DNA from 3 places in the Rhodobacter sp. 24-YEA-8 genome. Region 2 is predicted to be linked to each of the others. Evidence: riboswitches for the same ligand, from Rfam matches in the RefSeq annotation. Region 2 holds a riboswitch; each other region holds the start of a gene.

Region 1 (9,883 bases), on a different contig from region 2:
CTGCGATCCGGCAATGCCCGCAAGCACCATCTGTGCAGGGCCGCCGCCCGCCGCGCGGGCCAGGGCCGCAACAAGCCCAAAGGCCAGAGCCGCCCCCAGAAAGGCACCCCCCGAGATCCCGATGGCCCCGGCACCGACGCCCATGATCGTCACCGCCACCGCCCCGGTCGAGGCCCCTGCCGAGACGCCCAGCAGATAAGGATCGGCCAACGCGTTTCTGACCAGCGCCTGCAACACCACACCTGCCAGCGCCAGCCCCGCGCCGCATCCGGCGGCAACCAGCGTCCTTGGGACGCGGTAGGCCCAGATGATGCCCTGATCAATCGGATCGACCGGCAGCCCCGCCGCCCAGAGATTATTCGCCAACGCCGCCCAGACCGTCGACCAGGGCAGCGGCGTCTCGCCAAGGATCACGCCCGTCAGAATGGCAAGCGCAAGAACAGCCACCCCCGCCATGGCGCGCAGAGCGACATGGGCGGCAAGCGCAACAGGGGTGGCCGGTCGTTTCATTTCCGGCGGATCATTTCAGATCAAAGGCCGGCAGCGCCGCCGCCAGCTCTTCCAGCGCCGCGATATTGCGGATCGACGGGTCCATTGCATGGGCGTCGATGATCACGATGCGGCCATTCTTCACGGCCTCCATCTGGCTTACCACCGGATCGGATTTCAGGAATTCCAGTTTCTTTTCATGATCATCCGCTTCGAACCGGCGGCGGTCCATACGGGCGATCACGATCACATCGGGATTGGCCCGGGCGATGGTTTCCCAGGACACAACCGGCCATTCCTCGGGGCTTTCGACCACATTCTTCAGCCCCAGAGAAGACATCATCCAGGCCGGGGCCCCACCGTTTCCGGCAACATAGGGGTCGATATCCATTTCGGCCGACGAGAACCAGAACACCGCCGAGGCCTCTTTCAGATCAAGCGCCTTCGCCGCCGCGACCGCCGCTGCCTCGCGCGCTTTCAGGTCAGCGACCACCTCTGCGCCCTTGTCGGTGATGTTGAAAATCGTCCCCAGCTCTTCGATGCCGAGATAGATCCCCTCCATCGTATAGGGCTCCAGCCGCGTGCCGTCCGAGCCTGCAGTATTGTCCTTCCCGATGCAGTCGGACGGCAGGACATAGGCCGGAATGCCGAGATCGGCGAATTGCTCGCGCGTTGCCACGATGCCTTGCGGGCCGACATGCCATTCATATTGCACGGTCACGATACCCGGGCGTTTGGCGACGACGCTTTCGAATGAAGGGTCATTATCGGCCAGCCGCTCGATGCCGTCGTTCAGATCTTTGAACTCCGGCAGGACTTCGGTGAACCAGACCGAAGTGCCCGCGACCTTGTCGCCAAGCCCCAGCGTGTAAAGGATCTCGGTCGTCGCCTGACCGACGGTCACTGCACTTTCCGGCGCCTTGTCAAAGCTCAGCTCAAGCCCGCAATTCTGCAGCTTGAGCGGATAGCCGGTCTCGGCCAGGGCAGGCATGCCAAAGCAGAGCGCGGCCAGTGAGACGGTCAGTGAGAAACGGGTATTGGGAAAATATCGCATCCGGGATCTCCGAGTGGAATGGGGGATGGAGCGGATGGAGAGCGTGAAAACCGCGACGCACAAAGCTGGCCCGGCGCGACTGGCGCAGGCTGGCTGCACGGGATGCGATGGCGCATCTGCGGGTCAAAATCATATCTCGCCTCCCCGGACGCCCCGTCCGGGTCAAGTTGGTTACAGGAGTCGGCAGGTCTCCTGACTGGCGGGTCACAGGGTCTGCGCAGCCTTCCCATGGGCTCTCCCACAGTGGCTTTGTCGCGCGGATCCTCGCCGCCTACAGTTGCGGGGGCAGTTCCGGTTCATCCCCCCGGGCGGGGGGATAACGGATTCCCTTTCAATTCCTTGCGGAAACCGACATTGCCTGATTATGGGCAAACCCTGCACGTTTCAATGACAAAGCGCCCCAGAGGCTCGTGCCCGGGCTGCGGGATCAGCGCGCACCCCAGGTGTCGGAAAGCCGGTAGCCGCCGGGCCAGGGATCGGTCGGGTCCAGCATATGCTGATGGATGCCGGTAACCCAGCCGCGCCCCGAGATTTCCGGGCGGATCGCCGGCGTCCCCGCCAGATCGGTGGTGCCGAGGATGCGACCCTGAAATTCCGACCCGATCAGCGAGACAGTGGTCAGACGGTCGGCCTCTGACATCTGGCCGCGCGCATGCAGCACTGCCATCCGCGCGGAAAGCGCGGTCCCGGTCGGCGAGCGGTCAACCTTGCCGGGCCGGATCGCCACGGCAGCACCGGCGCGGAGTTCATTCCCCTGCCGCGTCACCTCGCCCGCGAAGAGGCAGAAGGAATAATGCGTCCAGTCCGGATTGGTCGGGTGGCGGAAGCCCAGCTGCTCGGTGCCGGCCTCCGAGATCCTTACCCCGAGCCTCGCGATATCATGCGCCTCGTCGGGCGTCAGGCTGAAACCTAGCGCTTTGGGATCAACAAAGACGAAACTGTCGCCGCCCCAGGCGGTATCGACCGTCAATGTGCCAAGGCCCTCGACCTCAAGCTTCGCATCCAGCCGTTCTGCGAAAGAGGGCAGGTTTTCGACAAAGATCCGCTCCGCCTTGCCATTGCGGCATTCGGCGCGGACATGGACGAGGCCGCCCGGCGCCTCCAGCACCATGCGCGTTTCCGGCTCGACCATCGGGATGATGCCGCCATCAAGCAGCACGGTCGAAACGCAGATCGAATTGGAGCCGGACATCGGCGGCGTGTCCTCGGGCTCCATGATGATAAAGGCGGCATCGGCGCGCGGGTCTTTTGGCGGCACAAGCAGGTTCACATGGCGGAAGACGCCGCCGCGCGGCTCGTTCAGCACGAAATTCCTGAGCGTCTCATCTTCGGCGATCCAGCGTGACTGAGCCCAGATCGTGTCTCCCGGCGGCGGGCGGACCCCGCCCACGATGACATCGCCCACCTCGCCCTCGGCATGAGCGGAAATCACATGGATGGTCTTGATCGAGCGCATGGGGAACCTCAGGAAAGCCAGGAGGGAAGGGTTTTGGCGGCATGGCCGGTAAGGGCGGCAGCGGCACAGGTTCTGAGACTGTCAAACCGGATCTGCCGGCCCGAAAGCCCCGGCCCATAATGGGCATATTTGCCGGAATTGGTCATCAGCGTGCGGGTCGCGGGCGGGAAGACCGGCTCGGAGATCGAGCACCAGCAGAGGTCAGGAATCACCTGCACACCGGCGGCTTCGAGGGTCGCGAGCGTGCCCTCGCCCTGCAGATCGGCAATAATACTGCGCCCGGCAGTGATGATGGTCGGCACCTGCACCCGCCCACCGTTCAGCGCGCTTGCGAAGGCGCGGCATTCCTCGCGCGAGGCATGCGGGCTGCCGATGGCGACAAGGTCGATCTCTTCACCGCCCTGGTTCAGCTCCTCCCAGGCGCGGGTGAAATCAGTGCGGCTGATCCGGGCCGCGTCGGCATCGGGTGCGACAAGATGCGCTTCGGGCGTGACCCCTTCGACATGCAGCATCGGCGCGGCCGAGGTGGTGCCAAAGGCCGCGCACAGCGCCTGTAACTGCTCGCGCGATGCCGCGCCCACACCTCTGAGCAGGGGGATCCGGTCTGGCGAGGCGCGGCCCGCAAGCCAGCCCAGCAAAGGCCAGAAGAGATCATCCGCGCCAGAGATCGCCGCCACGTCGATGACGCGCTGCGCCGCCCGGTTCTCGTCAAGACAAACGCCCGCCAGCGGTGCGCGCCCGGTCATCGCAATGAAAAGATCAAGGAAATCCGGGTGTTTCGCCGTTCGCGCCCCCAGCACGGAATTGGCAAAGATCACCGCATTGCTTTCCGACCAGCCAATAGATTCTCCTTCGGCCGGAGCGCTTTCCAGCAGATAGGGGGCGCAGGTGAAGCTTGGCCGGCAGCCCATCGCCACATAGGCATCGGCCAGCCGCTGCGCCGGGGTGCCGAACAGATCCGGCACGCCCTGGGCACGCCAGTTCTCGCGGTCGACCGAAATCGCATTCATCGTTGTTGGCACCCGCACCCGTGCCCCCATATCCGCCATTTTTGCCGCGAAAGTCAGATTGGCCGGGCTCGCATAGATGCAGCCATCGATATGGCCCTGGGTCACATCGATCAGTCGGGTCGCGCCCTGATTTGCCGCCATCGCAACAAGGATGCGCATCGCCTGCGACACGGCCTCGCCTTCCGCACCTGAAAGCATCGCCAGATCTGCCGCCGTCAGGGCCAGCGCCGATCCCGCGGCAGAGGCGACCGGCAGGGTCATTCCCGGGGCCTCGATGGCCCCGGGAATGACGGCCACCTCCTCCAGATGCGAGACTATGTCGAAGGCCGCGCGCTCCAGCCGCAGGACAGGCAGCGCCACGCCGAACATCTCGGCCGCAATCATCGCGCCCAGCGTCACCACATCTTCCGGCTCGCGAAACACCAGCGCTGCAGGCGCAAGCCCGTTCAGCGCCATATCCAGAAGCACCCCTGACCCGGTGCAGGAGCCCCGTGTCCCCGGCATCACCAGCACCCGCCCGGCAAGCGTCTCGCCATGCAGCGGGTGATGCGCATCGATCACCTTTGAGGTCGCGGGATCGACCCCGCCCCAGAAGCTCAGCGGCTCATCGGATGCCAGAACGCGACCCTTCGCCGTGCCCTCAAGAATGAACCGCGAGCCCATCATTTCACCACAAACCCATGGGCATAGGGATCACGCTCATCAATGAAGATCGTGTTGATCCCGGTCTGCCGCGCCCAGCCGCCAATCGACGGGATGATCGCCGATTTTCCCGGTACCGCGTCAGAGGTCGCCTCGACCCGACCCTTGAAGATCGAGCCGATGATGCTCTCATGCCAGAATTCATCGCCGACGCTCAGGCGGCCCTTTGCCGCCAGCTGCGCCATCCGGGCCGACGTCCCGGTGCCACAGGGCGAGCGGTCAATCGCCTTGTCGCCATAGAATACGGCATTGCGGGCATGTGCGCCCTCGACCGTCGGAACCCCGGTCCAGAGGATATGCGACAGCCCGCTGATCCGCGCGTCGCCGGGATGCACGAATTCATATTTCGCGTTCAGCGCAGCGCGCAGCTTCGGCGAGAAGCCGATCAGCTCTCCGGCGGTGAAATCGGCCATATCGCGGAAATTCTTCTGCGGCTCGACAATGGCGTAGAAATTGCCGCCATAGGCCACATCGACCACGATCTCGCCCAGTCCCTCGACCTCTGCCGTCAGACCCTCGGCATAAAGGAAGCCCGGCACATTGGTCAGCCGCACCTCTTCAACGAAACGGCCCTCCTGGCGGTAAGAGATATCAACCTTGCCCGCCGGCGCATCGATCGACAGCTGACCAGGCGAGCGCGGCTGGATCAACCCGTTCTCGATCCCCATGGTGATCGTGCCGATCGTGCCATGGCCGCACATCGGCAGACAGCCCGAGGTCTCGATAAACAGGACCGCCACATCGCAATCATCACGGGTCGGCGGATAAAGGATCGAGCCCGACATCATGTCATGGCCCCGCGGCTCGAACATCAGGCCGGTGCGGATCCAGTCGAATTCGCGCAGAAAATGCGCGCGCTTCTCAAGCATGTCCTTGCCGATCAGACGCGGGCCGCCGCCCGAGACCAGACGCACCGGATTGCCACAGGTATGACCATCCAGGCAGGAGAAAGTATGAACACTCATCATGAGCCTCAGAAGCGTTGGGGAGAGAAGGCAGATATGTCGAGGGCGGGTGCGTTTCCAGTCACAAGGTCGGCAACCAGCCGGGCGGTGCCGGCCGATTGCGTCAGCCCGAGATGGCCATGACCGAATGCGTGAATAACGCGGGCAGAATTCTTCGAGCGACCAATCGCCGGCAGGCTGTCCGGCAGGGACGGGCGAAAGCCCATCCATTGCACGCCGCCCTCGGGCTTCAGCCCGGGCAGGAAGGCCTGGGCTTTTTTAAGCATCGCCTCTGATCGTCTGAAATTCGGCGGCCGGTGCAACCCGCCCAGTTCCACCGCACCGCCGACACGAATGCCAGTGGAAAGGCGCGAGACCACGAAACCATGACCGCCAAAGGTCACCTGGGTCTTCAGATCGAACGCCCCGCGCGGCAGGGTGGTGTTATAGCCGCGCTCGGTTTCCAGCGGGATATGGTCGCCCACCGAACGCGCGATCAGATGCGAATGCGCCCCTGCCGCCAGCACGACATGCCCGGCATGGCGTATCTTCCCGTGCGAAAGCACTTCGGCGCCTTCGGTCAGGGGCCTGATCCCGGTGACCTCGTCGCGCTCCAGCACACCGCCATTGGCGCGAAACCGGTCGGCCAGCGCCAGGGTGTAAAGCTTCGGATCCGAGATGGAATACCAGCCCGGCGTAAAGGTGCCATGGGTGAAACGGGGTGCGAGACCGGGCTGAACTACCGCCATCTCGCCCGCATCCATATGGCGGAATTCGATCCCGTGTTCTTCGCGCGCGCGCCAGCCGGGCAGGCTCGCATCAAGCTCGGACCGGCTTTCATAGACCTGAAGATTGCCCTTCTTCTCCAGCATCGACAGCGTGCCGGAAAGGGTCAGAAACGGCTCGAGCTCGGCCTTTGACAGATCCATCAGCGCGGTCTGTGCGACCGTCGACTGTTTCACCCGCGCGGGCGAACAGGCACGCCAGAACCGGAACATCCAGGGCGCGATCTTCAGCGCATAAGACGGCGGCACCGACAAAGGCCCCAAAGGGTCGAGCAGCCATTTCGGCGCCTTCTTCAGGATCCCGGGGCTTGCCAGCGGCAGGATATCGGTAAAGGCGAAAGCCCCGGCATTCCCGGCCGATGCCCCCGCCGCCGGACCTTCGCGATCAATGACCGTGACGCGCAGGCCCCGCGCCTGAATGGCCAGCGCCGCGGAAAGACCCACGACGCCCGCCCCGATGACAATCACATCGGTCTCGTTCTGCATTTTACGTCTGCCTTAATGAGTGGCGGCGAGGAACTTCTGCAACTCGGTGGTTTTGGGCGCCCCGAACAGCTCTTCGGGCGGCGCGATCTCGGCCATGATCCCCTGATGGAAGAAGGCCACGCGGTCAGAGACCTCGCGCGCGAATTTCATCTCATGGGTGACACAGATCATCGTCATGCCTTCGGAAGCCAGCATCCGCAGCGTATCGAGCACCTCGCCCACCAGCATCGGATCCAGCGCCGAAGTGACCTCATCGAACAGCATATAGGACGGCCCCATCGCCAGCGCCCGGGCAATCGCCATGCGCTGCTGCTGCCCGCCCGAAAGCCGCGCCGGATAGACCGAGAGCTTTTCGCCAAGACCCACATGTTTCAGCTGCTTTTCCGCCTCGGCCTCGGCCTCGGCTTTGGAACGGCCCAGCACCTTGCGCGGCGCCAGCATGACGTTTTCCAGCACGGTCAGATGCGGAAAGGCATTCCATTGCTGGAACACGATGCCGATCTTCTGGCGCAGCTTGTTGAGATTCGTGGATTTTGCGTGAACCTCGACACCGTCCACGAGGATACGCCCGGAATCAATCGGCTCCAGCCCGTTGATACAGGTCAGCAGCGTCGATTTCCCCGACCCCGACCCGCCGATTACGGTCAGAACCTCGCCTTTGGCCACCGTCAGGTCGATGCCCTTGAGCACTTCCAGCGGACCAAAGCTTTTGCGGACTTTTTCAATCTCAATCATTGGACCACCGTTTTTCAAGATAGCTGCCGAAGCGGGCGACGGGGAAGCTGATCACAAAGTAGAACACTCCGCAGAGCAGCAGCAGGAAAAGCGGCTCCTGCAGGCGGGTGATCAGATCTTTGGTGCTTTTCATCAGTTCGGACACATTGACCACATAGATCAGCGCCGAGTCTTTCATAACGCCAAGCGAAAGCCCGATCCAGGACGGAAGGGCGACCCGGCTGGCCAGCGGAAGCGCGATATAGCGCATGTCCTGCAGCCAGCTCATCCCGAGCGAGCGCCCGGCGCGCCGCGTATTCGGCGGCACCGACTCCAGTGCGCCGCGCACGATTTCCGAACAATAGGCGGCGGTATAAAGCGACAGAACTCCGCAGGCGACCGAGAAGCCAGAGACCCGCAGTTTCAGCACCGCCGTGACAAAGGCAAAGGCCAGCGAGAGCTGGATCAGAAGCGGCACCGAACGGCACACATCCAGCACGAAGGTCACCGGGATGGCCCACCAGGGCCCGACCTGAAAGCGGAAGATGCCGCAGATCACCCCGACCACGGTCCCGATCGCGACCGAGATGGCGGTGACAAGCAGTGTCATCCCGGCGCCCTGGACCAGCATCCAGAAGTCTTTGGCGGTCATTGCTGTTTCAAACATGTCCCGCGCCCCTCAATATCTGAACAGCCGGGCTGCAATCAGCCGGGCGGAGAGCGTGACGATCTTGGTCATCACATAGAAAATGACCGCAGCAATGGCGAACATCTCGAAGGTGCGGAAATTGATCTTCACCAGGTTGTCGGTGACGCCAAAGAGATCCGAATTCATCGAGATCACCGCGCCCAGCGAGGTCATCAGGATGGCCCAGACAAACTGGTTCGTCATCGGCAGGAAAGAAATCCTGAGCATCTGCGGCATCACCACATAGCCAAAGGCCTGCGGCGCGCTCATGCCCAGCGACCGCGCCGAACGGGTCTGGGTGTCCGGGATCGCCTTCAGCGCGCCACGGAAATTCTCATGCAGGTAGCCGGCATTGTTGAACGTGATCCCGGCGAGCAGCGCAATATAGGGCGAGAGCCGCAGATCGACGGCAAAGCCCAGCTGCGGCTGCGTCCAGCCCGTGATCGCGATGCCAAGCCCCGCAAGGCCGAAAAAGGCCATATAGATCTGGAAAAGTGCAGGCGTATTGCGCGCCACTTCGACCCAGGTGGTCGTGATGCCGCGCAGCACCCGGTTGCCCGAGAGCCGGAAGGCGGTGAGAAGAATTGCAAAGAGGATCCCGAGGATCATCGAAAGCACCGCGACTTCCAGAGTCACCAGCGCCCCTTGCAACATATCAGGCAGCGATTGGAACGCCTGATTCCAGCGAAAGCTGTAATTGAACATATCCGCCTCCCAGTTTCTGAACGGGATCTTTGAACGGAGAAGCGGCGCGGAGGGTTTTCCCTCCGCGCCGCCGCATCAGCGGATAGATCAGCGATAGACGCCGTTGATCGTCAGATTGGCGGGCTCACCCTCGCCAACCCATTTCTTGTAAAGCTCGGCGTAACGGCCGGTGCGGACCTGCTGGTTGATGAAGAGGTTCATGTAGTTGATCAGGCCATATTCTTCGCGCAGCGTGACCAGCGCGACATAGTCCGGCACCATCGGCGCCTTGTCGACGACCTTGATGTCACCGAAATTGCCCGAAGCGACGTTGGCATTGGCGACTTCCATCGTGCCGACCGTCGCATCCAGCTGGCCCTGGCTCAGCGCAAGGAAGACGTCAGCCTGGTTCTGGAACGGACGGAACTCGCCCTCGCCCCATGCCTTGACCTGACCTTCCAGCCAGATCGCCTCATAGGTGCCGGCGGTGGCGCCGACGACTTTGCCCTTCATATCTTCCCAGGATGCCATTTCCAGACCCGGGCGGGCCACAACGGCATTCTCGAACGCGTAATATGGAACCGAGACGCCAACGGTCTTGGCGCGCTCCAGCGTGTCCGAGGTCGAGGCAACGGCCACATCAACGCGGCCCGACATCAGAGCAGGGATACGCTCGGGGAAGGTGGTTTCGACAACCTCGGCGGTGACGCCAAGCGCGGCTGCAAGGTCATTACAGTAATCGACGTCAAAACCGATCGGATTGTTGTCAGCATCTTTCGACCCCATCGGCGGGAAGTCGAGGACAACTGCGCAGCGAAGCGTGCCCGATGCGATGATGTCGTCAAGCTTGTCGGCCATGGCCGGGCCGGCG
Region 2 (9,883 bases):
CTCAGAGTTGAAAAGCTGCTGAAATCAGAGGAAATCGTTGCTTTGCCGTGGGCGCATGGCGGAAATGTGTGCCCCTAAACCCACAGAGCCGGGCTGCGCAATATTTCGCCTTGCACAATATCCAGGAGCAGGGGCGCCCCCTGGTCGGGCCGCTTCGTGGACAGAATGGTGCACATCTCTGGGGATAAGCCGGTTGACCCAGGGGAAGGCACTGCAGCTGCCGGTCGCGCCCGCCGGGCCGTCATCAAATTGATTCGAAGGTCCCGAGTGGCAGGTCCTGGTTCGCGGTGTTTCAGGCAGCCGGGGCAGGCGGGATGGAATAGGTCATATTCGCCCGAGCCACCGGATCCTCGACCCCGTCCGAGAAGATCAGCGCATCGGCCACCGCCAGCACACGGCCAAGTTTCAAAAGCCGCACATCGCAGTAAAGCCCGCGCCCGGCGGCTGGCTTGCGCATGAAATCGATGGAACATCCCGTGGTGACCGCAAGCGCCACCGGCCCGATCCTCGACAGGATGGCAAGGTAGACTGCCACATCGGCAAGGGCGAACATCGTGGGGCCGGATACGGTGCCGCCCGGGCGCAGATGGCGTTCGGCCACTTGCAGCCGCAGCCTTATGCCCTGATCTGTCACCGCATCGACGGTGAAATCCGCCGCCACCTGGCCGAAATCGCGGGTGACAAAGTCGTTCAGCGCGGCTCTGTCCATCAGGATCGGTTTTGTCATCGGTGTTCTCCCATATCTGCGCGCGGTGCCCGGCGGGGAGAGTAGCTGTCTCAGACGCACCGGCAAGGCTGCCGATGCGTCATTTCTGTCAGGATTTCTGTCAGGCCGCGCCGCTCTCAGACCTCAACCGTGATCTTGCCCATCGGGTTCGAGCAACAGGCGAGGATCCAGCCCTCGGCAATCTCGTCATCCGAGATGCCGCCATTATGGACCATATGCACATCACCTGCGGTTTTCTTCACCTTGCAGGTGCCGCAAAGGCCAAAGGTGCAGCCCGAGGGGATATTGAGCCCCGAGCGTTTCGCGACGGCCAGCACCGTATCGGTCTCGGAGCAGCGCGCGGTGACGTTCGACGCCGCAAAGGTGATCTGCGCGCCGGCATCCGCATCCGGGATCACATCTTCGATCACCGGCGCCTCGGCTTCGGAACTTACCGGGGCGCCAAAGCTCTCCTGATGGTAATGTTCCATATCGAAGCCAAGCGAGACCAGCATGTCGCGCACCGCCTGCATGAAGGGCTCCGGCCCGCAGCAGAAGACCTCGCGCTCCAGATAATCCGGCGCCATCAGGCCCAGCATGATCTGCGACAGGCGCCCCTGATAGCCGGACCAGGTCTGGAACGGGTCTGGCTCTTCAACCGTGAACCGGAGTTTCAGCCCCGGCACGCGGTCGGCAAAGCCTTCCAGCCGTTTCTTCAGCAGGATCTCTGACGGGCGTTTCGCGGCATGGACGAAGGTGATGTCGGGCATCTCGCCCGAATCCCAGGCCCAGGTCGTCATCGACATCATCGGCGTGATGCCTGATCCCGCCGAGATAAAGAGGTATTTCTTTGCCGGATGCCGGTGCGAGCTGAAAATCCCCGCCGGGCCGTAAGCTTTGATCTTCATCCCCGGCTTCAGGTGATCGAGCATCCAGCGCGTGCCGATGGATGTCGCCTGGGCTTTCACCGTGACCGAGATCGACAGCGGCCGCGACGGCGAAGACGAGATCGTATAGGTGCGCTGCACATTGCCCTTCGCGCCCTTTTTCGGATCAACCGGCAGGTCGAGCGTCACGAACTGGCCCGGCTGATAGTCAAACCAGGCGCCCGAGGGCGCGCGGAAGGTGAAGGTGGCAGTATCCGGCGTCTCGGGCACGACCATGGCGCATTCAAGATGCTCCGCATCATCCCAGGGTTTCGCGGACCAGTTAAGCTGTTGCCTTCCCATGATTTATTCCGCCGCCAGTGCCGGGCCTGTGCCGGAAACAGGGCCAAGGCGTTGCGTCATGATGCCCGCATACCAGTCCACGAACTGCATCACCCCTTCTTCCTGGATCGGGGAATAGGGCCCTGGTTCATAGGCGGGCGAGAGAATGCCCTTCTGGTTTTCTTCGACCACCTGGCGGTCTTCGTCATTGGTGTTGAGCCAGACACGGGTCAGGGTTTCGAGATCATAATCGACGCCCTCGACCGCATCCTTATGGACCAGCCAGTTGGTGGTCACTTGCGTCTCGGTCGGGCTGATCGGCAGGATGCGGAAGACGATGGCGTGATCGCCAAGGAAATGGTTCCAGCTGTTCGGGTAGTGGAAGAACAGAAGGCTGCCGGCATCGTTGAAGGGCATGGTGCCCATGCGTTTCGCCACCGCCGCCTTTGTCGACATCGTATAGCTTTCGGCGCCGTTGAGCAGCGGGATGCGGGCGAGCCGCCATTGCATCTGCGGATGGTTGGTGAAGCGCGAGGGCAGGCCGGCCGCCTCGCAGCGTTTCCAGTGTTCGATGATGTCGGGCGAGGCCGAATCGGGTCCCTCCATTGCCGTCATGCGCGGGTTGTCGGAATAGGTCCGGCACAAAGACGGGTGCGCGCCGCCGCAATGATAGCATTCGCGGTTGTTCTCGATCACCAGCTTCCAGTTGCCGTTTTCGACGATGGTAGAGCTGAAAGCGACCTTTGCATCCGCGAGCCCCGAGGGGGCCAGATACGACATCAGCTTCGGCGCGAGGTCGGAAATGGAAGGGGGCACATCGGCGAGACAGATGAAGACCATGCCGCCAAGATCGACACAGTGCACCTTCTTCAGCCCGAATTTCGAAGGGTCGAAATCCTCGCCCATATCGCGGGCGAAAATGAGCTTGCCTTCGAGGTCATAGGTCCATTGGTGATAGGGGCAGACAAGGTTCGTCGTCGAGCCATTGGTCTTCGCGCAAAGCCGCTGACCGCGATGGCGGCAGACATTGTGGAAAGCGCGGATGCGATTGTCTTTGCCTTTGATGATCACCACCGGATAGGCGCCGACCTGAAGCGTGGCAAAGGCGCCGGGTTTCTCCAGCTCGCAGCCCGGAATGGCAAAGAGCCATTCGCGATACCACAGATGTTGAAGATCAGCCTCCAACACCCCGGGATCGCAATATAAATCGCGCTCTAAGGCATAGCCGCTCTGGCGTGCCAGAAGGCGGGAAAGGGTCTCGGACTGGCTCAGCATTCGCTGTCCTTCGCGTTAGCCCGCGCGCGCTGCGCGGGCAGGTTTGACGTGCGATGGACAACAGGCGGCGAAGGGCCCGCGCGGGGATGGACCCGCGAGCCTGTTGCCGCTTCGCCGCCCACCGCGGCTCGACATCTCGTGCAAGGCTGGTTTCCGGGCTTGGCGAGCGGTCTTTTCAACCCTGGTCGCGACACCTTCCCGGGCTCCTCCGCCCAGTGGTCCTTGTCGCGCCTCTCAGCCTCTACCGTTGCGGGGGCAGCGCCGGCTTTGACCCCTTGCGGGACCGCACCGGCTTCCCAATTCTCCGCTGTCGCCAGCGGCACCTTGCGAGGCTGAATTGATCACAGTGCGGCGGCCGGGATTGTCTGTTTGCGACATGTCGCAAAGCGGAACAGACAGCGGCCCTGTAAGCAGCCTCATTCGCGCTGAAAGCGGGATTTTGCCGGTTGCCAAACGAAAATGCTCCGCTTAACGATTGGGCAACTTACTCGTTGGGGTGTCCCGGGAAACCGGGGCTGAGAGGCCGCAAGGCTAACCCATCGAACCTGATCCGGTTCATACCGGCGGAGGGAACGGGTGGTCTGATCGTGTCTCTGGCGGCCCGTTGCGGCTTGCCCGGACGCCAGTCTCCCCAAATCTTTTCGCCGGTCATTGGGGGCATGATGACGGCGATAGCTTTGACCATAGCGGGGTCTGATTCCGGCGGCGGCGCAGGGATCCAGGCCGATCTCAAAAGTTTCGCGGCGATGCGCGTTTACGGGGCCAGCGTGATCACCGCGATCACGGCGCAGAACACCCGCTCGGTGACAGCGGTGATGGCCCTGCCGGTGCAGATGGTCCGGGCGCAGCTTGATGCGGTGTTCGATGATCTTGCCGTGGGCGCGGTGAAGATCGGGATGCTGGGCGATCCGGAACTGGTCTCGACCGTAGCGGCGGCGCTGAAGGGGCGTAATCTGGCCCTGGTGGTTGATCCGGTGATGGTGGCGAAATCCGGCGACCGGCTGCTCGCGGCCGAGGCAGTCGCGGCGCTACGCGAGGAGCTTTTGCCGCTTGCGACGGTTTTGACCCCGAACCTGCCCGAAGCGGCCGATCTTCTGGGCGAAAGCCAGGCCAGCAGCCATGGGGTGCAGGAAATACAGGGGCGCGCGCTCCTGTCGCTTGGGCCGGCCTGGGTGTTGATGAAAGGCGGTCATGCCGGGGGGGCAGAATGCCGCGACCTGCTGATCGGCCCTGAACCCCATGTTTTCACGGCAGAACGCCAGCAGACCAAAAATACCCATGGCACCGGGTGCAGCTATGCCGCAGCGATTGCGGCAGGGCTGGCGCAGGGGATGACAATCCCCGATGCGGTGGCGCGGGCGCATCGCTGGCTCCAGGGGGCGATCCGGGCAGCGGATGCGCTGCAGGTCGGATCCGGCCATGGGCCGGTGCATCATTTCCACGCGCTCTGGCCGCAATCATGAGCAGCGTCCATATTCTCGGGGCCGGTGTCATGGGCCTTGTGATGGCCAGTGAACTTACGGCGCGCGGCCATGAGGTCACGATCTCGGACCCTGCCGGAGGCCCCGGGCCGCAGGCCTGTTCCTGGTGGGCCGGCGGTATGCTGGCGCCATATTGCGAGGCGGAATCGGCAGAGGAACCGGTCGAACGGCTGGGGGCCGGCGCGGCCGCCTGGTGGCAATCCCATACCGGGCTGGTCACCGGGGCCGGGACGCTGGTTCTGGCCGATCCGCGTGACCGGGGCGATCTGGCGCGCTTTGCGCGGCTGACCAAAGGACATCAGACCATTGGCGGTGATGAGATCGCACAGCTTGAACCCGATCTGGAAGGCCGATTCCGCGAGGGGCTCTGCTTCAGAACCGAAGCACATCTGGCCCCGCGCGCGGCGCTTGGCGAACTGGCCCGCCGTCTCGCGGCCCGGGGGATCGTGGTGACGCCCGAGCCGTCAGAGGCGCCGCTGACCATCGACTGCCGGGGGCTCGCGGCGCGCGACAGTCTCAGTGACCTGCGTGGTGTGCGCGGTGAGATGCTGTTGATCCGCTGCGAGGGCGTGAGCCTTTCGCGCCCGGTCCGCCTCCTGCATCCCCGCATCCCGCTTTACATCGTGCCGCGCGGCGACGGGCATTTCATGCTGGGCGCCACGATGATCGAAAGCGGCTGGCGTGGCCAGGTGACGCTGCGGTCGATGATGGAGCTGATGGCGGCGGCCTGGACGATCCATCCCGGTTTTGGCGAGGCCGAGCTGGTCGCGACCGGGGCCGATGCGCGCCCCGCTTTCCCCGACAATCTGCCCCGGATCCGGCGGCGGGGCGATGTAATCTTTGCCAATGGTCTCTACCGCCACGGATTCCTCCTCTCGCCCGCCTGCGCGCGGATGGTGGCGGAACATCTCGAGACCGGCGCACAGCCCGAGTTCATGGATGAGGTGAGGACATGAGAGTTTTCGTGAATGGAGAGGCAAGGCTGACCGGGGCGCGCACCCTGGCGGCTTTGCTTGAGGAACAGGGCTTTGGCGTAGCCGTGGCGACTGCGGTGAATGAGGTCTTCATCGCCAAAGTCGCGCGGCTGGAAACAGAAATACAAGAGGGCGACCGTGTCGAAGTGCTCGCCGCCATGCAGGGGGGCTGAGATGCCGGTATTCTACGGAACTGCTGTTGAAAGCGCGCTGATGCTGGGCACGGCACAATATCCCTCGCCGAAGATCCTGGAAGACGCGTTTCGCAGCTCTGAGGCCGGGATCGCCACCGTCTCATTGCGCCGCGAACAGCGAGATGGCGGTGACTTCCGCGCGCTTGTGGCAGATCTGGGCGCGAAGATCCTGCCCAATACCGCTGGCTGCCATACGGTGAAAGAGGCCGTGACCACGGCCCACATGGCGCGCGAGCTGTTCGCGACAGACTGGATCAAGCTTGAGGTGATCGGCCATACCGATACGCTGCAACCCGATGTCTTCGGACTGGCAGAGGCCGCCCGCATCCTGATTGCCGACGGGTTCAAGGTCTTTCCCTATACGACCGAGGATATTGGCGTCTGTGCGCGGCTGGTCGAGGCCGGTTGTGAGGTGCTGATGCCCTGGGGCGCGCCGATTGGCTCGGGGCGGGGGCTGATGAACGAATATGGGCTGCGCGTGCTGCGGGCAGAGTTTCCCGATCAGGTTCTGGTGGTCGATGCCGGGATCGGGCTGCCTTCCCATGCGGCGCGGGCGATGGAGCTGGGCTTTGATGCTGTGCTTCTGAATACGGCGGTGGCCAAGGCCGGTGATCCGGCGCGGATGGCCGGGGCCATGGCCGGGGCGATCCGGGCGGGCAGGGCGGCCTATCTCGCGCAGCCGATGGAACCGCGCGATATGGCCGCGCCCTCGACACCCGTGGTGGGGAGGGCGTTTCTCGCATGACCCTGCCGCGTTTCTATCCGATTTTCGATTCTGCTGCCTGGGTGGCGCGGATGCTGCCGCTTGGGGTCCGCCTGGTGCAGCTGCGTGTCAAGGATCGCAGCGCTGACGAGACGCGCAGTGAGATCCGCGAGGCGCTGGACCTGTGCCGCGCGCATGATGCCATCCTTGTGGTCAATGATCACTGGCAGCTTGCAATTGAAGAAGGCTGTGACTGGATCCATCTCGGACAGGAGGATCTTGATGCCGCCGATCTGGTAGCGATCCGGCGGGCCGGGCTGCGGCTCGGTATATCGACCCATGACGAAGAAGAACTGGCGCGCGCGCTGGCGCTGGGCCCGGATTACATCGCCCTGGGGCCGGTCTGGCCGACGATCCTGAAACAGATGAAATGGCATCAGCAGGGGGTGGAAAAGCTTGCCGACTGGAAGGCCCGGATCGGGGATATCCCGCTGGTGGCGATCGGCGGTCTGACCCCCGCGCGCGCGGCAGAGGCCTTTGCCGCCGGGGCGGATCTGGTTTCAGTGGTGACCGATATCACACTGAACCCCGACCCCGAGGCACAGGTGCGGCACTGGCTCGGGGTGACGGGATGAGCCGCTATGCGCGCCAGACCCTGCTGCCCGGGATCGGGGCCGGGGGGCAGGCGGCTTTCGCCGCGGCGCATCTGCTGGTCGTGGGGGCCGGGGGGCTGGGCGTGCCGGTGCTGCAATATCTGGCCGGTGCCGGTATCGGGCGTATCACCGTGATCGACCCGGACCGGGCCGAGGAAAGCAACCTTCACCGACAGCCGCTTTATGCGGGTGGTATCGGCGCGCCGAAGGCTGCACTTGCGGCAACTGCGCTGCGGCTCCTGAACCCTGACTGTCAGGTGACGGCGCTTGTGGCGCATTGCGATCCTGCAACTGCACCCGACCTGGTGGCGGCGGCCGATCTCATCCTCGATTGCGCCGATAGTTTCGCGGCAAGCTATCTGCTGTCTGACCTGTGCCACCGCGCCCGGAAGCCGCTGATCTCGGCTTCGGCGCTGGGGCTTTCGGGCTATGTCGGCGGGTTTTGCGGGGGCGCGCCTTCGCTCAGGGCGGTGTTCCCCGACCTGCCGGAAACCCTTGCGACCTGCGCCAGCGCCGGTGTGCTGGGCCCGGTGGTAGGGATGCTGGGCACCGTCATGGCGCAGATGGCGCTGGCGCATCTGGCGGGGATCATGCCATCGCCGCTTGGCCAGCTGATCCGCTTTGACATGGCGGGCTGGCGCTTCAGCAGCTTTCGCTTTGACACCGCGCCCGAGCCGGAGACGGCTTTCCCTTTCATCGCCAGGGCTGCGATCCGCCCCGGCGATTACGTGATCGAGCTGCGCGACCGCGCCGAGGCGCCGCTCGCGGTCACCCCCGCGGCCCATCGCATCGCGCCTGACCAGATCACGGGGGCCACGCCCGCGCCACATGAGCGCATCGTTCTCGCCTGCCGCTCCGGCCTCAGGGCCTGGCGCGCGGCGACGCAACTCCATCCGATTTTTCCCAATGAGATCGTGCTGATCGCCGATCCGCCCCTGACGGAGACCGAGATATGACCCGTTTCGCCCTGGCCCTGCTGGCCGGTATCGCGCTGACCGGACCCGCCCGGGCAGACGACCGTATGACCCTGATCCTTGACTGGTATGTGAACCCCGACCATGGCCCGGTGATCATCGCCCGGGAAAAGGGCTTTTTCAAAGAGCAGGGGCTTGAGGTTGAGATCATCGCGCCTGCCGACCCGACGGAGCCTCCGAAACTGGTCGCGGCGGGCCAGGCCGATCTGGCGGTCTCCTATCAGCCGCAGCTGCATCTCCAGGTTCATGAAGGGCTGCCGCTGGTCCGTGTCGGCACCCTGGTCGCGACCCCGCTCAATTGCCTGATGGTGGCGGCAGACGGGCCGGTGCAGAGCCTTGGCGATCTCAGGGGAAAGCGAATCGGCTATTCGGTTTCGGGCGTCGAATCCGCGCTGCTGTCGGGGATGCTGGCCAGCGCCGGGCTGACGGCGGGGGATGTCGAAATGGTCAATGTGAACTGGTCGCTGACGCCGTCGCTCCTGACCGGTCAGGTCGACGCGGTGATCGGGGCGTTTCGCAATTTTGAAATGACACAGATGCGGCTTGCCGGTGGCAACGGGCGCTGTTTCTACCCCGAAGAGGCCGGGATCCCTGCATATGATGAGCTGATCTTCGTGGCCCATACCGGGTTTGACCAGGACCGCGTGACCCGCTTCCTGACCGCGATCGAGCGTGCGACGGCCTATATGATCAACCATCCCGATGCCGCATTCGAGGCTTTTGCCGCCACCGCGCCGGACCTTTCCGACCCGCTCAACACCGAAGCATGGGCCGCTACATTGCCGCGTTTTGCCCATTCTCCGGCGGCGCTGGATCATGGGCGCTATGCCAGGTTCGAGGCGTTTTTGCTGCAATCGGGCCTGACGGACACGCTTTTGCCGGTTTCGAAACTGGCGGTTGATCCGGGGGCGGCAGAATGAGCGCCGCTGATTACGGAGCCGGATTTGCTGCCCTGCGAAGCGCCTGTCCCGATGACTGGAACGCCTATACGCGGCACGCGTTTCTCGACGCGCTGCACGATGGCTCGCTGCCGCGCGCCGATTTTCTCAGCTATCTGCGCCAAGATTATGTTTTCCTGATCCATTTCGCCCGGGCCTGGTCGCTTGCAGTGGTCAAGGCCGGCAATCTGGCCGAGATGCAGGCGGCCAGCGCGACGGTCCATGGCCTTCTGCATCACGAGATGGCGCTGCATATCCGGCTCTGCGCTGCGGCGGGAATATCGGCGGCAGATCTTGCCGCCACCGAGGAGGCGACCGGCAATCTGGCCTATACCCGGTATGTGCTGGATGCCGGGCTGAGTGGCGATTTCCTCGATCTGCTGGCGGCGCTGCTGCCTTGCGTGCTGGGCTATGGCGAGATCGGCGCGCGGCTGATCGCAACCGCCGGTGAAACGCCCTATCGTGACTGGATCGAAACCTATGGCGGCGAAACCTATCAGCAGATCTGCCGCGAGGCGGGGGCGCTTTTTGACATGGCCATCCGCGACCGCCTGGGCGAGGCCGCGCAGACCCTGCCGCGCTGGCGCCAGCTCGAGCGCCATTTCCGTGTTGCCACGCGGCTTGAGGCCGGGTTCTGGCGCGCGGGCCTTGCGTGATGCAGCTTTCAGGCGAGGCCTGGATCGGCCGCGAGCGCCTTTTCCCGCCCTTGCGGCTGGAGCTGGCGGCGGGCGAATGGCTGGTGCTGCTTGGCCCGTCGGGCGTGGGCAAGACCACGCT
Region 3 (9,883 bases), 870 kb from region 2:
GCAGATGCGGAACATAGCGCTGGAAATACCACTGGGTTTTCTCGCGGTCGGACGGGGCCGGCAAGGCGACGGTGCGCGCCACGCGCGGGTTCAGCCGCTGGGTGATGCGCTTGATCGCGCCGCCCTTGCCGGCGGAATCGCGGCCCTCAAAGATCACGACCACGCGTTCCTTGTGATATTGCACCCAGGATTGCAGCCGGATCAGCTCGGCCTGAAGGCGGATCAGCGCGCGCAGATAATCCTTGCGCTCCATCCCCGGCCCGTGGCGCCTTTTGTAGATCTTCGCGATTTCTTCGGACAGCTCGGCATCTTCCAGCTCAAGCTCGTAATCCTCATCGAAGGAATCCGAGAGTTCGGCTTCCAGCCAGTCCATCGGGGTCTGTTCGTTCATGGCATCCGTCGCGCGTGAGGGGAGTTCGGGATCTCAATGGCAGTACAGCGTAACGGAAGCATGACGGTCTGGTGACGGAAATCAATGCGGAGCGGCCTGGGAAAACAGGTTGATCACCAGCACACCGGCAAGGATCAGCCCAATCCCGATCACCGCCGCGAGATCAAGCGACTGTTTCAGCCAGATCCAGCCGATCATCGAGATCAGCACGATGCCAAATCCCGACCAGATCGCATAGGCGATCCCCACCGGCAGGGTCTTGAGCGCCTGCGACAGGAAGAAAAAGGCGCCGCCATAAAGGCAGAGCATGATGATGGTCGGCACCGCTTTGGTGAATTGCTTTGTCTGGGGCAAAAGCGAGGTCGCCATCACCTCCAGCGAGACCGCGAGGAGGAGCGTGACATAGGTTGTCAGCGTTGAGTTCATCAGCCGGGGTTCCTTCGGGTCAGGTCAAGCAATGTTGCGCATAATTCCGCCATCGGCTGGCGCAGATCGGCTTCGACCTGCCAGAGATCGGCAAGCCAGAAGCCATCCGCGGCGTGGCGCAGGATCTCGTACCAGGGGCCGGAATCGGTCGCGGCATGGCGCGTGAGGCGGGCGCGCAGCCAGTCGGACCAGAGACTGCGCATCCCGGGATTCATCAGCAGGACCGCGTTCAGCGGCGCTGAAGCCGCCAGCCCCGGGTCAAGCGTGGCGGCTATCCAGGCGCGGGTAAAGCTGCCCTTCGGCTCGGGATCGGCCGCTATGCTGAGGTCGATGGCCGCATCAAAATGATCGAGAAGATCACGCAACAGCGCGGTGATCAGCGCCTCTTTGTCGGGGAAATGGTGGAAAAGCCCGCCCTTGGTCACTCCGGCGGCCCGGGCCACCGCCGCGATGGTCATCGCCTGGAGCCCGCCAGAGACCGCCAGCGCCGCCGCTGCATCAAGCAGCCGGCGCCGCAGAATCTCGGGCTGGCGGCGACGGGGCGGCGACGGGGATGGCAAGGCCGGGGGGCGAGTGGGCGGGGCAGCGGTCATGCGGCCGATTACATACCGCTTGGTATGTAATCGGCAACAGATTTCTTGCCTGCCGTCATTGCAGCCTTCGGCCTATACCCGGGGGCTGAAAAAGACGGGAAAAGGTCCAGGCCCGCGCTGGAAGGCAGGCGGCTCGCTGTCGCGTGACCGGCAAAGCCCAGTTTTGCAGTGTCAGTTACCTGTGCCGGACGGGGCACCGCTGTCGGGCAGATCCGGAATGCCAGTTCGGGTCATCGCATGTCGGAGCATAACGTCCGGATCGCAGACAGGTCCGGGCCATAAGCGATGGGGGGTCGGGATTTCATCGCGCCGGTCTCTGCCGCCGCTTGCGCCCGGGCAGGTGTGGTCCTATATTCCATCTTGTCCGGGGCAACCCGGACTATGGCGATAAACGCACCTGTAATAGGCGGCTCGGACCCGGGGGCGGTACCCGGCGGCTCCACCAAATCTCCCGTTCATTGCGGGCGTGTGGGGCCGAAACAGGATCGACGGACGTTCAAAGAGGCCAGCTTTCGCTCGGTAAGGTACCACCGTTATCGGTCCATGATCACAGTTGCCAATGACAACAGTGCTCCGGTGGCGATGGCTGCGTAAGCAGCTCTCAATACCAAACCTAAGTCCTTGCGCTTAGCCGCGTAAGGCGGGGTTCGCAGGTACCTGGCAACAGAAACCTGCACCTTCCCCCCGTTTCAGCCCGCTCACCTGTGCCTCAGGTCGTAAGAACCGGCATCGCGGCTGTGATAATGGTGGCTTTCACCATCATCGCCGCTCGGGTACTGGCATACATGCGACGCCGGTATCCGTTACGTTATTGCTAAGGCTTTTCCCGCCAGAGCAGCCGCGCTATGGCAATGAGGCCTCGCCCCGACGCCTGACCCGGCCCCGGCGGGTAAATCGCCAGAAAGGCATTCCCGAAAGGCATTGCTGTGAAACGGCACCGTCATATTCTGCATCCGCTGCAATCGGCGCGGATCATCCTGGGGCACAGGCGATCTGCCGGGGCGGATCTGCTGCTGGCCACGGTCATCGCCTTCACCGCCGGCGCGGCCAATGCGGGCGGCTTCTTCGCGCTTGGTCAATATACCTCGCATGTGACCGGCTATCTGTCGCAGCTGGCCGATCACCTGGTGGTGGCTGAGTGGTGGATCTGCCTTGTTGCCGTGATCGCCATCGGCGCCTTTGTCAGCGGCGCCGCCTTTTGTTCGGCCCTGATCCACTGGGCGCGGCTGCATCTGCCGGGGCGCCAATATGCGGTGAGCGTGGCGGTGCAGGGCGTTTGCCTGATGCTGTTCGCCACCGGCGGCTGGTATGAGGGCGCGGCCTGGCGGCTCTGGTGCATGGCGTGTCTCTGTTTCACCATGGGGATGCAGAACGCCACCGTGACCAAGATCTCGGGCGGCAGGCTGCGCGCCACCCATGCCACGGCGATGATCACCGATATCGGCATAGGTCTCGGTCGCGCCCTGTATCGCCGCCATGCGCCCGACGCGGTCCACAGGGTTGACTGGCACCGGATGCGGCTGATGACGCAGCTGGTTTTCACCTTCTTTCTGGGCGGGGTGACCGGGGCGCTTGGCTATGCGCGGGTCGGGTTCGGGTTCTCGCTGCCGCTGGGATGCCTGTTGCTGGCGATGGCGCTGCCGGCGCTCTGGAAATACCGACAAGGCTGAGGGCGCGCCTCAGCTGCATTGCGAAAAGCCGCAACTGGCGCAGATCAGGCAGCCTTCTTCCCTGCGCAGATCAAAGGATCCGCAACTGGGGCAGATGGCCTGGGGTCCGGGCTCTCCGGCCCTGGTTCCCATCCCGCTCCCGGGGGCCTCGCCCGGCGACAGGGCGCCGGGGTCGGAGTTCAGCCCCATTCCTTCGCCCGCGATGAAGCCGGTCGCGATCAGGTGGCGTTCGATCACACCGCCGATCGCAGCAAGGATCGAGGGGATGTAGCGCCCGTCAATCCAGGCGCCCCCCCTCGGGTCGAACACCGCCTTGAGTTCGCCCACCACGAAAGACACGTCACCCCCCCGCCGGAACACCGCCGAGATCATTCGCGTCAGCGCCACCGTCCAGGCAAAATGCTCCATGTTTTTCGAGTTGATGAAGACCTCGAAGGGGCGGCGGCGCCCGCCCGAGACGATATCATTCACCGTGATGTACAGCGCGTGTTCCGAGCCCGGCCAGCGGATCTTATAGGTCTCGCCCGAAAGCGTGGCGGGGCGCGGCAGCGGCGCATCCCGGGGCGTTTCGCTGTCACCGGGGGCGGGCGCGACGCTCAGCACCGATCCTGTTACCGCATTGGGCCGGTATGTGGTGCACCCCTTGCAGCCCATATCCCAGGCGGCAAGATAGACATCGCGGAAGGCCTCGAACGGGATATCCGCCGGGCAGTTGATCGTCTTTGAGATCGAGCTGTCGATATGGCGCTGTGCCGCCGCCTGCATCCGCAGATGATCCATCGGCGCAAGCTCCTGTGCGGTCACGAAATGCGCGGGCAGGGGCGCCTCGCCCTGAAGCGCGCGCCAGCGCATCAGGGCGTAATCCCCGACCTCCTCCTCGCGCGCGCTGCCATCCTTTTGCAGCACCCTGCGCCTTGTGCTCCAGGCAAAGACCGGCTCTATCCCCGAAGACACATTGCCCGCATAAAGCGAGATCGTCCCCGTAGGCGCGATGGAGGTCACCAGCGCATTGCGGATGCCATGGCTGCGGATGGCGTCGCGGATATCCCTGTCCATCGCCGCCATGGTGCCGCCGGCGAGGAAGGCATCGGCCTCGAACAGCGGGAAGGGGCCGCGTTCTTTCGCAAGATCCACCGAAGCAAGATAGGCCGCCCGCGACAGTGCTTTGAGCCAGGCATCGGTCTGCACCACCGCCTCATCCGAGCCATAGCGCAGCCCGCACATCAAAAGCGCATCGGCAAGCCCGGTGACACCAAGGCCGATCCGCCGCTTGGCCCGGGCCTCGGCCTCTTGCTCGGGCAGGGGAAAGCGTGACTGACCGATCACATTATCCAGCATCCGCACGGCCGTTGCGACAAGATCGGCTAGCTCATCACCCGCGATCCGGGCCGCTTCGGTGAAAGGGTCCCGCACCAGCGCGGCCAGGTTGACCGACCCGAGCAGGCAGGCGCCGTAGGGCGGCAGCGGCTGTTCGCCACAGGGATTGGTGGCGCTGATCACCTCGGCGTAATGGAGGTTGTTCATCCGGTTGATGCGGTCGATGAAGATCACGCCCGGCTCGGCATAATCATAGGTCGCGCGCATGATCCGGTCCCAGAGCGCGCGGGCGGGCAGGCTGTGATAGACCGTGCCGCCAAAGACCAGCTCCCAGCTCTGATCCGCGTTCACCGCCGCCATGAAGGCATCGGTGACCAGCACCGAGAGATTGAACATCCTCAGCCGCGCGGGATCCTGTTTGGCGGTGATAAAGTCAAGGATATCAGGGTGATCGCAGCGCAGGACCGCCATCATCGCGCCGCGACGCGCGCCGGCGGACATGATGGTGCGGCACATCGCATCCCAGACATCCATGAAGGACAAAGGCCCCGAAGCATCCGCCGCCACAGACGCCACCAATGCGCCTTTCGGCCGGATGGTCGAGAAATCATAGCCGATGCCGCCGCCCTGTTGCAGGGTCAGCGCGGCCTCTTTCAGGGCCTGAAAAATCCCCTCCATCGAATCGGGGATAGCGCCCATGACGAAACAGTTGAACAGCGTGACGGCGCGGTCGGTGCCGGCCCCGGCCAGGATGCGACCGGCGGGCAGAAAGCGGAAGCTTTCCAGCGCCGACATGAACCGGGCCTCAGCGCCTGCGGGATCGGGCTCGTCCACCGCAAGGGCGCGGGCGACACGGCGCCAGCTGTCGGCGACCGTCAGGTCAATGGGCATGCCATCTGCGTTCTTCAGCCGGTATTTCATATCCCAGATCCGGGCCGCGATGGGGGTGGCAAACCCACCCTGCGCGACAGACCCGGCCTGAGCAGCGGGTCCGGTCAGGCGGTCGGCGGCGGCGGCATCGGGTTCAGTATCGGGCAAGGCGCAGACCCTCCGGCAAAGAGGGCCGTCAGCGGCGCGAGGACTGGGCCAGCATTTGCGCCGGATCCGGCCAGAGCCACAGGATAGGGAGGCGGAGGCCATCGGTCAATCTTGCGGCGGCGGGGCAGGCGCCTATGATCCGGCCATGGGATTCGTGAATATACTCAAGCTTTGTGTCGGTGCCGAAAGCATCGGGGATCTTGCGACCTGGCAAGAGGAAAATGCGGCGCGCTGGCCGGCAGGGCAGGCGGTGCACGTCACCCGTATGTGGCCCAAACGCGAGGCAGAAGTGCTGGCGGGTGGCTCGCTTTACTGGGTGATCAAGGGGGTGATCCTCTGCCGGCAGCGCATCACCGCGCTGGAGCGGGTCGAGACCGGCGATGGTATCAGCCGCTGCGCCATCGTGATGGACCGAGAGATCATCCGCACCGAATCCGCGCCGCGCCGCCCGTTTCAGGGCTGGCGCTATATCGGGCCAGAGGACGTGCCGCGTGACCTGACGCTGAGCCGGGACGGCGATGACAGCCTGCCGCCTGAGCTGGAACGCGCTTTGGCCGAGATCGGCCTGCGCTGAAGCATTTTGCGGAATCGGCCCGATCCGAACTGCCCGACCAGGGCTGGTTCAGATCGGCCAATGCAGATGCTGGCGATCAGCCGCGACCGCGGGTGAAGCGGCCTTCGATGGTGGCGCCGCTCTCGATCACCAGGGTGTCGTAAGTGATATCGGCGGTCACCTGGGCGGTGGCGCGCATGATGAAATGCTGGCTGTCGACCTTGCCGTCGAGCCGGCCATGCACCTCGACCGATTTGGCACTGACCGAGCCGGAGATGCGGCCATGCTGCCCGACAGCCAGCGCGTCGGCGGTGATATTGCCATCAACCTCGCCCAGAACCTCAAGCGCGCCGGTCGAGCTGATCTCGCCGGTGATCTTCAGGTCAGAGCCAAGCACAGAGCGGGTCGCATTGCTGCGGCTGGCGCCGGCGGGAGGCGTGGTCACCTGGGAGCCAGCCTGTCCGGGCTCGCCATTCGGAGCGGCAGTTTTCGAGAACATGGGGGATCTTTCTGAAAGCGTCTCGGGGGCGATAAGGCGGAATTGCGGCGCAAGGGTCAAGTGGAGTGCGACCGGTGAGGCCGGGGAAAGCCGGTTTTCTGCCGAAACTCAATGATCACGACAGGGCGGGGCGGCAAGCGTCAGCGCAAAGCCGGTGAAAAGGCGCGTGAAACAGGAAGGCGCGCTCTTTGGGGGCGGGGCATCCTGTCCGGTGCGGGCGGCGATGCCGGCCGGGGCGGATCGCAGGGCGCAGCCCGTCGCTGCGAATCAGGCGGCGGCGCGGTTGCGTTCTGGCCGGACTTCTCTGATAGTGCTGCGGTCTGGTGCTTTCCGGCCCGGGCAGCGGCGCAGGCCCTGCGCTGCCTTTGGCCGGAGGGATAATCGGGAAGGCGGTGCAAATCCGCCGCGTGCCCAACGCTGTAAGGTGGACCGCTTTTGCGGACCGGGCGGCAGATGCCACTGGCTTTGGCCGGGAAGGCGCCGCTTCGGGGTGAAACCAAGCCAGAAGACCGGCCAGACCAGAACGGCCCCGGCTGCGCGGACGGCAGCAGGGGCGCCGGTTTGCCTGACAGGGGAAATGTCATGCCGATAAATGTGCCGCGCGCGGCCCGTTGCGATCACGGTCCTGCCGAACAGCTCGCTTCCAAACCCCAAGGCGCAGATCCGGGCGCTTCCGGTGCGGACTTTCGCCCGCCCGGCACCGCCGCTGCCTTTTCGGGAGAGGAACGCGCCGCCGTCTACCGCGCGATCTTTGAGCGCCGCGATGTGCGGGGCCAGTTCCTGCCCGATCCGTTAAGCGACGATCTGCTGCTCCGGCTCCTGGCGGCGGCTCATGCCGCGCCTTCGGTCGGGCTCTCTCAGCCGTGGAACTTCATCCTGATCCGTGATGATGGCGTGCGGAGCGAGATCCGTGCCGCCTTCGAGACCGCCAATACCGAGGCGGCGGCGATGTTCGGCGAGGGGCGGCGCGCGCTTTATTCGCAGCTCAAGCTCCAGGGGATCTCTGAGGCGCCGCTTTGCCTTTGCGTCACCTGTGACCGTACACGTGGCGGTCCGGTGGTGCTGGGCCGCACCCATGATGCCGCGACCGACCTCTATTCCACGGTTTGCGCGGTGCAGAACCTCTGGCTCGCCGCGCGGGCCGAGGGGATCGGCGTCGGCTGGGTCAGCATCTTCCGCGAAGGTGATCTCAAGCGCATCCTGCATCTGCCCGATGGAGTGGTGCCGGTGGCGCTCCTGTGCCTTGGGCATGTGCGCGACCTTTATGACCGGCCAGAGCTTGAGGTCCGGGGCTGGGGGCAGCGTCACCGGCTGGAAGACATGGTCTTCGCCGACCGCTGGCAGGGGCGCTGAAGATCCCGCCTCTGCTCCCATGGGCCGCATCCCTCGGGCCAACGCGGCAGGCGGGGAAGAGACACCCGGCGCGGATGCGGGATGGCCCGGACCAGGCGGGCGTTCCGTAGCTTTCCCAAGGAATGACGCACCCGGAGTGAATGCTGCCGGCTCGGTGGCGTTCAGCCGGTCGCTGCGGCGCGCTCAGATGTTCTCATTTTTCAGCGCCTTGAGCCATGTCTTACAGGATTGGAAGCCTGTGGATTCAGGTATTGCCGGGCACGGGAGCCCGGCCCGTTGGGCTATGTTGTTAATCCATGTTCGCCATCAGACAGCGAAAGCCGCGAGGCATTGGCAGACAGGGGAAGTCCGCGCCCCAGGCCTGGTTTGCCGTTCCACCCGCAACCCGCGCAGAAGGCGGGGAGAGATCTTGTGCCCTGCAGTTGGCCCGCTGCTGTCGGGCTTCTGACAGACCGGCATCAGCCCGATCAGGCGCATAAGCCGGCGCTTGCGCTTTTCATTCACCTTATGGCCCTTATTGCGCAGGTGCGAGGTCATCTGACCGAGGCCAAAGAAAGGCCTGTCCAGGCCTGCATATTGATCAGCCGCATCAGCGCGAGGCTCTGGTCCGTTTCACCCGGCAGTATATGGTAAAACGACGACCAGGGGAGCGACGGCAAAGCGCAGTGCCGGCCGATCAACTGACCCGGATGGTTGCCTGCACCATGCAGCGCCTCACTTTCCGCCCCATAGCTGCAGCTTTCTTCCCAAAGAAGAGTTGGCCACCGCCAGCTTTCCGATCCTGGCATGCAGATCCAGGACCTCATCGGTCACCGACGCTTTGCGGCCAGCGCGTTCAAAACACCGGATGCGCCATCGAGCAGCGCGCGTTGCCGGTGATTGATCATCGTCGGAAACACGCCGGACAGGCTCGTCTGTTCCGACGCGGGCGCCTCGCCTTTCATGGCCTCAAGGGCCTCCTTCTCCCAGAATTCAGCGGACGTGCTGCTTTCGTTTCGACATCGTCAATCTCCCTCGTGAGGCACATCGGCAGACAGCAAAGACTGAGCTTACATCAATGTCGGGTTTGCAGTGACCACATCAGATTGTGTGCGATCGGGACGTACAGGTCCGCGAGGCCCCTGGATTGCGGTAACCGGGGCCGCTCGCGCGGGACAGACGAAGGCGCCGGCGACATTGCTGCGCCGGCACCAGGGGAAAAGAGCGCCTCAGCGCAGCATTGCAGCGGTATTGCCGCCATCGACGGTGATTACCGCCCCGGTCGAGGTGCGCGCCCGGATCAGCGCGAGCGCGGCCTGGGCGACATCGGCGGCGGTGACTTCGCGATGCAGCAGGTTGCCGCGCATATAGACCTCGGGCGTGACGCCACGGGCGCGGGCGCGCTCTTCGATCATCTGATCGGTCATGAGCCCGGTGCGGATCCGGTCCGGATTGACCGCGTTCGAGGTGATGCCATCGGCCGCATGTTCCACCGCATATTGCTTCATCAAGGCCATCAGCGCGGCTTTCGACGTGCCATAGGGGCCGAAATCGGGGCCCGGATTCACCGCCTGTTTCGAGACGTTGAACAAAAGCGCGCCGCCGGTGCCCTGGGCCTGCATCACCCGCACCACCGCGCGGGCGACATAGTGGTGACCCCAGAAATTCAGCTCGAATGCGGCGCGGAAATCAGCATCCGACACATCAAGCAGCGCGCCCTGCCAGGCCGCCCCGGCATTCGAGACAAGGATATCAACGCCGCCAAACCGCAGCGCCACCTGCGCAATCGCCGCATCTACCGCCGCCGCATCGGTCAGATCGCAACCGATGCCGATGCCGCCCAGCCGTTTTGCCGCCTCGGAGGCCTTCGCGCCGTCGATATCAAGCAGTGCGATCTCGGCGCCTTCCGCGCGCAGGGCCTCGGCCATGGCAAGACCCAGGCCACCGGCGCCCCCGGTGATCACCGCGACCTGACGGGTCAGCGGCTTTTCGGCGACCTTTTTCAGCTTCACCTGTTCCAGCGACCAGTATTCCAGATCGAAAAGGTCTGCCTCGGGCAGCGCT

Evidence for each region. A riboswitch is a leader RNA that binds a small molecule or an ion and turns the genes downstream of it on or off. The one in region 2 is predicted to bind cobalamin.
Region 1: linked by a shared signal. The riboswitch ahead of BLW25_RS18610 (ABC transporter substrate-binding protein) and the one ahead of BLW25_RS04655 (aromatic ring-hydroxylating oxygenase subunit alpha) in region 2 are both predicted to bind cobalamin.
Region 3: linked by a shared signal. The riboswitch ahead of bluB (5,6-dimethylbenzimidazole synthase) and the one ahead of BLW25_RS04655 (aromatic ring-hydroxylating oxygenase subunit alpha) in region 2 are both predicted to bind cobalamin.

What each region holds. Positions count from the first base shown of each region.
Region 1 is NZ_FNSK01000002.1:444,110-453,992, forward strand. It holds gene BLW25_RS18605 (FecCD family ABC transporter permease) at 1-456, opposite strand, end outside; gene BLW25_RS18610 (ABC transporter substrate-binding protein) at 521-1,480, opposite strand; cobalamin riboswitch at 1,708-1,911, opposite strand; gene BLW25_RS18615 (trans-3-hydroxy-L-proline dehydratase) at 1,971-2,999, opposite strand; gene BLW25_RS18620 (cis-3-hydroxy-L-proline dehydratase) at 3,008-4,672, opposite strand; gene BLW25_RS18625 (4-hydroxyproline epimerase) at 4,672-5,676, opposite strand; gene BLW25_RS18630 (NAD(P)/FAD-dependent oxidoreductase) at 5,685-6,926, opposite strand; gene BLW25_RS18635 (amino acid ABC transporter ATP-binding protein) at 6,939-7,661, opposite strand; gene BLW25_RS18640 (amino acid ABC transporter permease) at 7,654-8,307, opposite strand; gene BLW25_RS18645 (amino acid ABC transporter permease) at 8,320-9,033, opposite strand; gene BLW25_RS18650 (transporter substrate-binding domain-containing protein) at 9,121-9,883, opposite strand, start outside.
Region 2 is NZ_FNSK01000001.1:925,026-934,908, forward strand. It holds gene BLW25_RS04645 (PaaI family thioesterase) at 293-727, opposite strand; gene BLW25_RS04650 (FAD-binding oxidoreductase) at 844-1,935, opposite strand; gene BLW25_RS04655 (aromatic ring-hydroxylating oxygenase subunit alpha) at 1,939-3,189, opposite strand; cobalamin riboswitch at 3,316-3,531, opposite strand; TPP riboswitch at 3,672-3,778, shown strand; gene thiD (bifunctional hydroxymethylpyrimidine kinase/phosphomethylpyrimidine kinase) at 3,852-4,652, shown strand; gene BLW25_RS04665 (FAD-dependent oxidoreductase) at 4,649-5,626, shown strand; gene thiS (sulfur carrier protein ThiS) at 5,623-5,817, shown strand; gene BLW25_RS04675 (thiazole synthase) at 5,819-6,583, shown strand; gene BLW25_RS04680 (thiamine phosphate synthase) at 6,580-7,176, shown strand; gene BLW25_RS04685 (HesA/MoeB/ThiF family protein) at 7,173-8,150, shown strand; gene BLW25_RS04690 (ABC transporter substrate-binding protein) at 8,147-9,088, shown strand; gene BLW25_RS04695 (TenA family protein) at 9,085-9,762, shown strand; gene BLW25_RS04700 (ABC transporter ATP-binding protein) at 9,762-9,883, shown strand, end outside.
Region 3 is NZ_FNSK01000001.1:1,793,620-1,803,502, reverse strand. It holds gene ppk2 (polyphosphate kinase 2) at 1-391, opposite strand, end outside; gene BLW25_RS08910 (DMT family transporter) at 473-805, opposite strand; gene BLW25_RS08905 (TetR/AcrR family transcriptional regulator) at 817-1,410, opposite strand; RNA gene ssrA (transfer-messenger RNA) at 1,733-2,088, shown strand; gene BLW25_RS08895 (YoaK family protein) at 2,337-3,080, shown strand; gene BLW25_RS08890 (adenosylcobalamin-dependent ribonucleoside-diphosphate reductase) at 3,090-5,396, opposite strand; gene BLW25_RS08885 (DUF1489 family protein) at 5,581-6,009, shown strand; gene BLW25_RS08880 (bactofilin family protein) at 6,086-6,487, opposite strand; cobalamin riboswitch at 6,837-7,020, shown strand; gene bluB (5,6-dimethylbenzimidazole synthase) at 7,070-7,840, shown strand; gene BLW25_RS25235 (hypothetical protein) at 8,650-8,784, opposite strand; gene BLW25_RS08860 (bifunctional aldolase/short-chain dehydrogenase) at 9,049-9,883, opposite strand, start outside.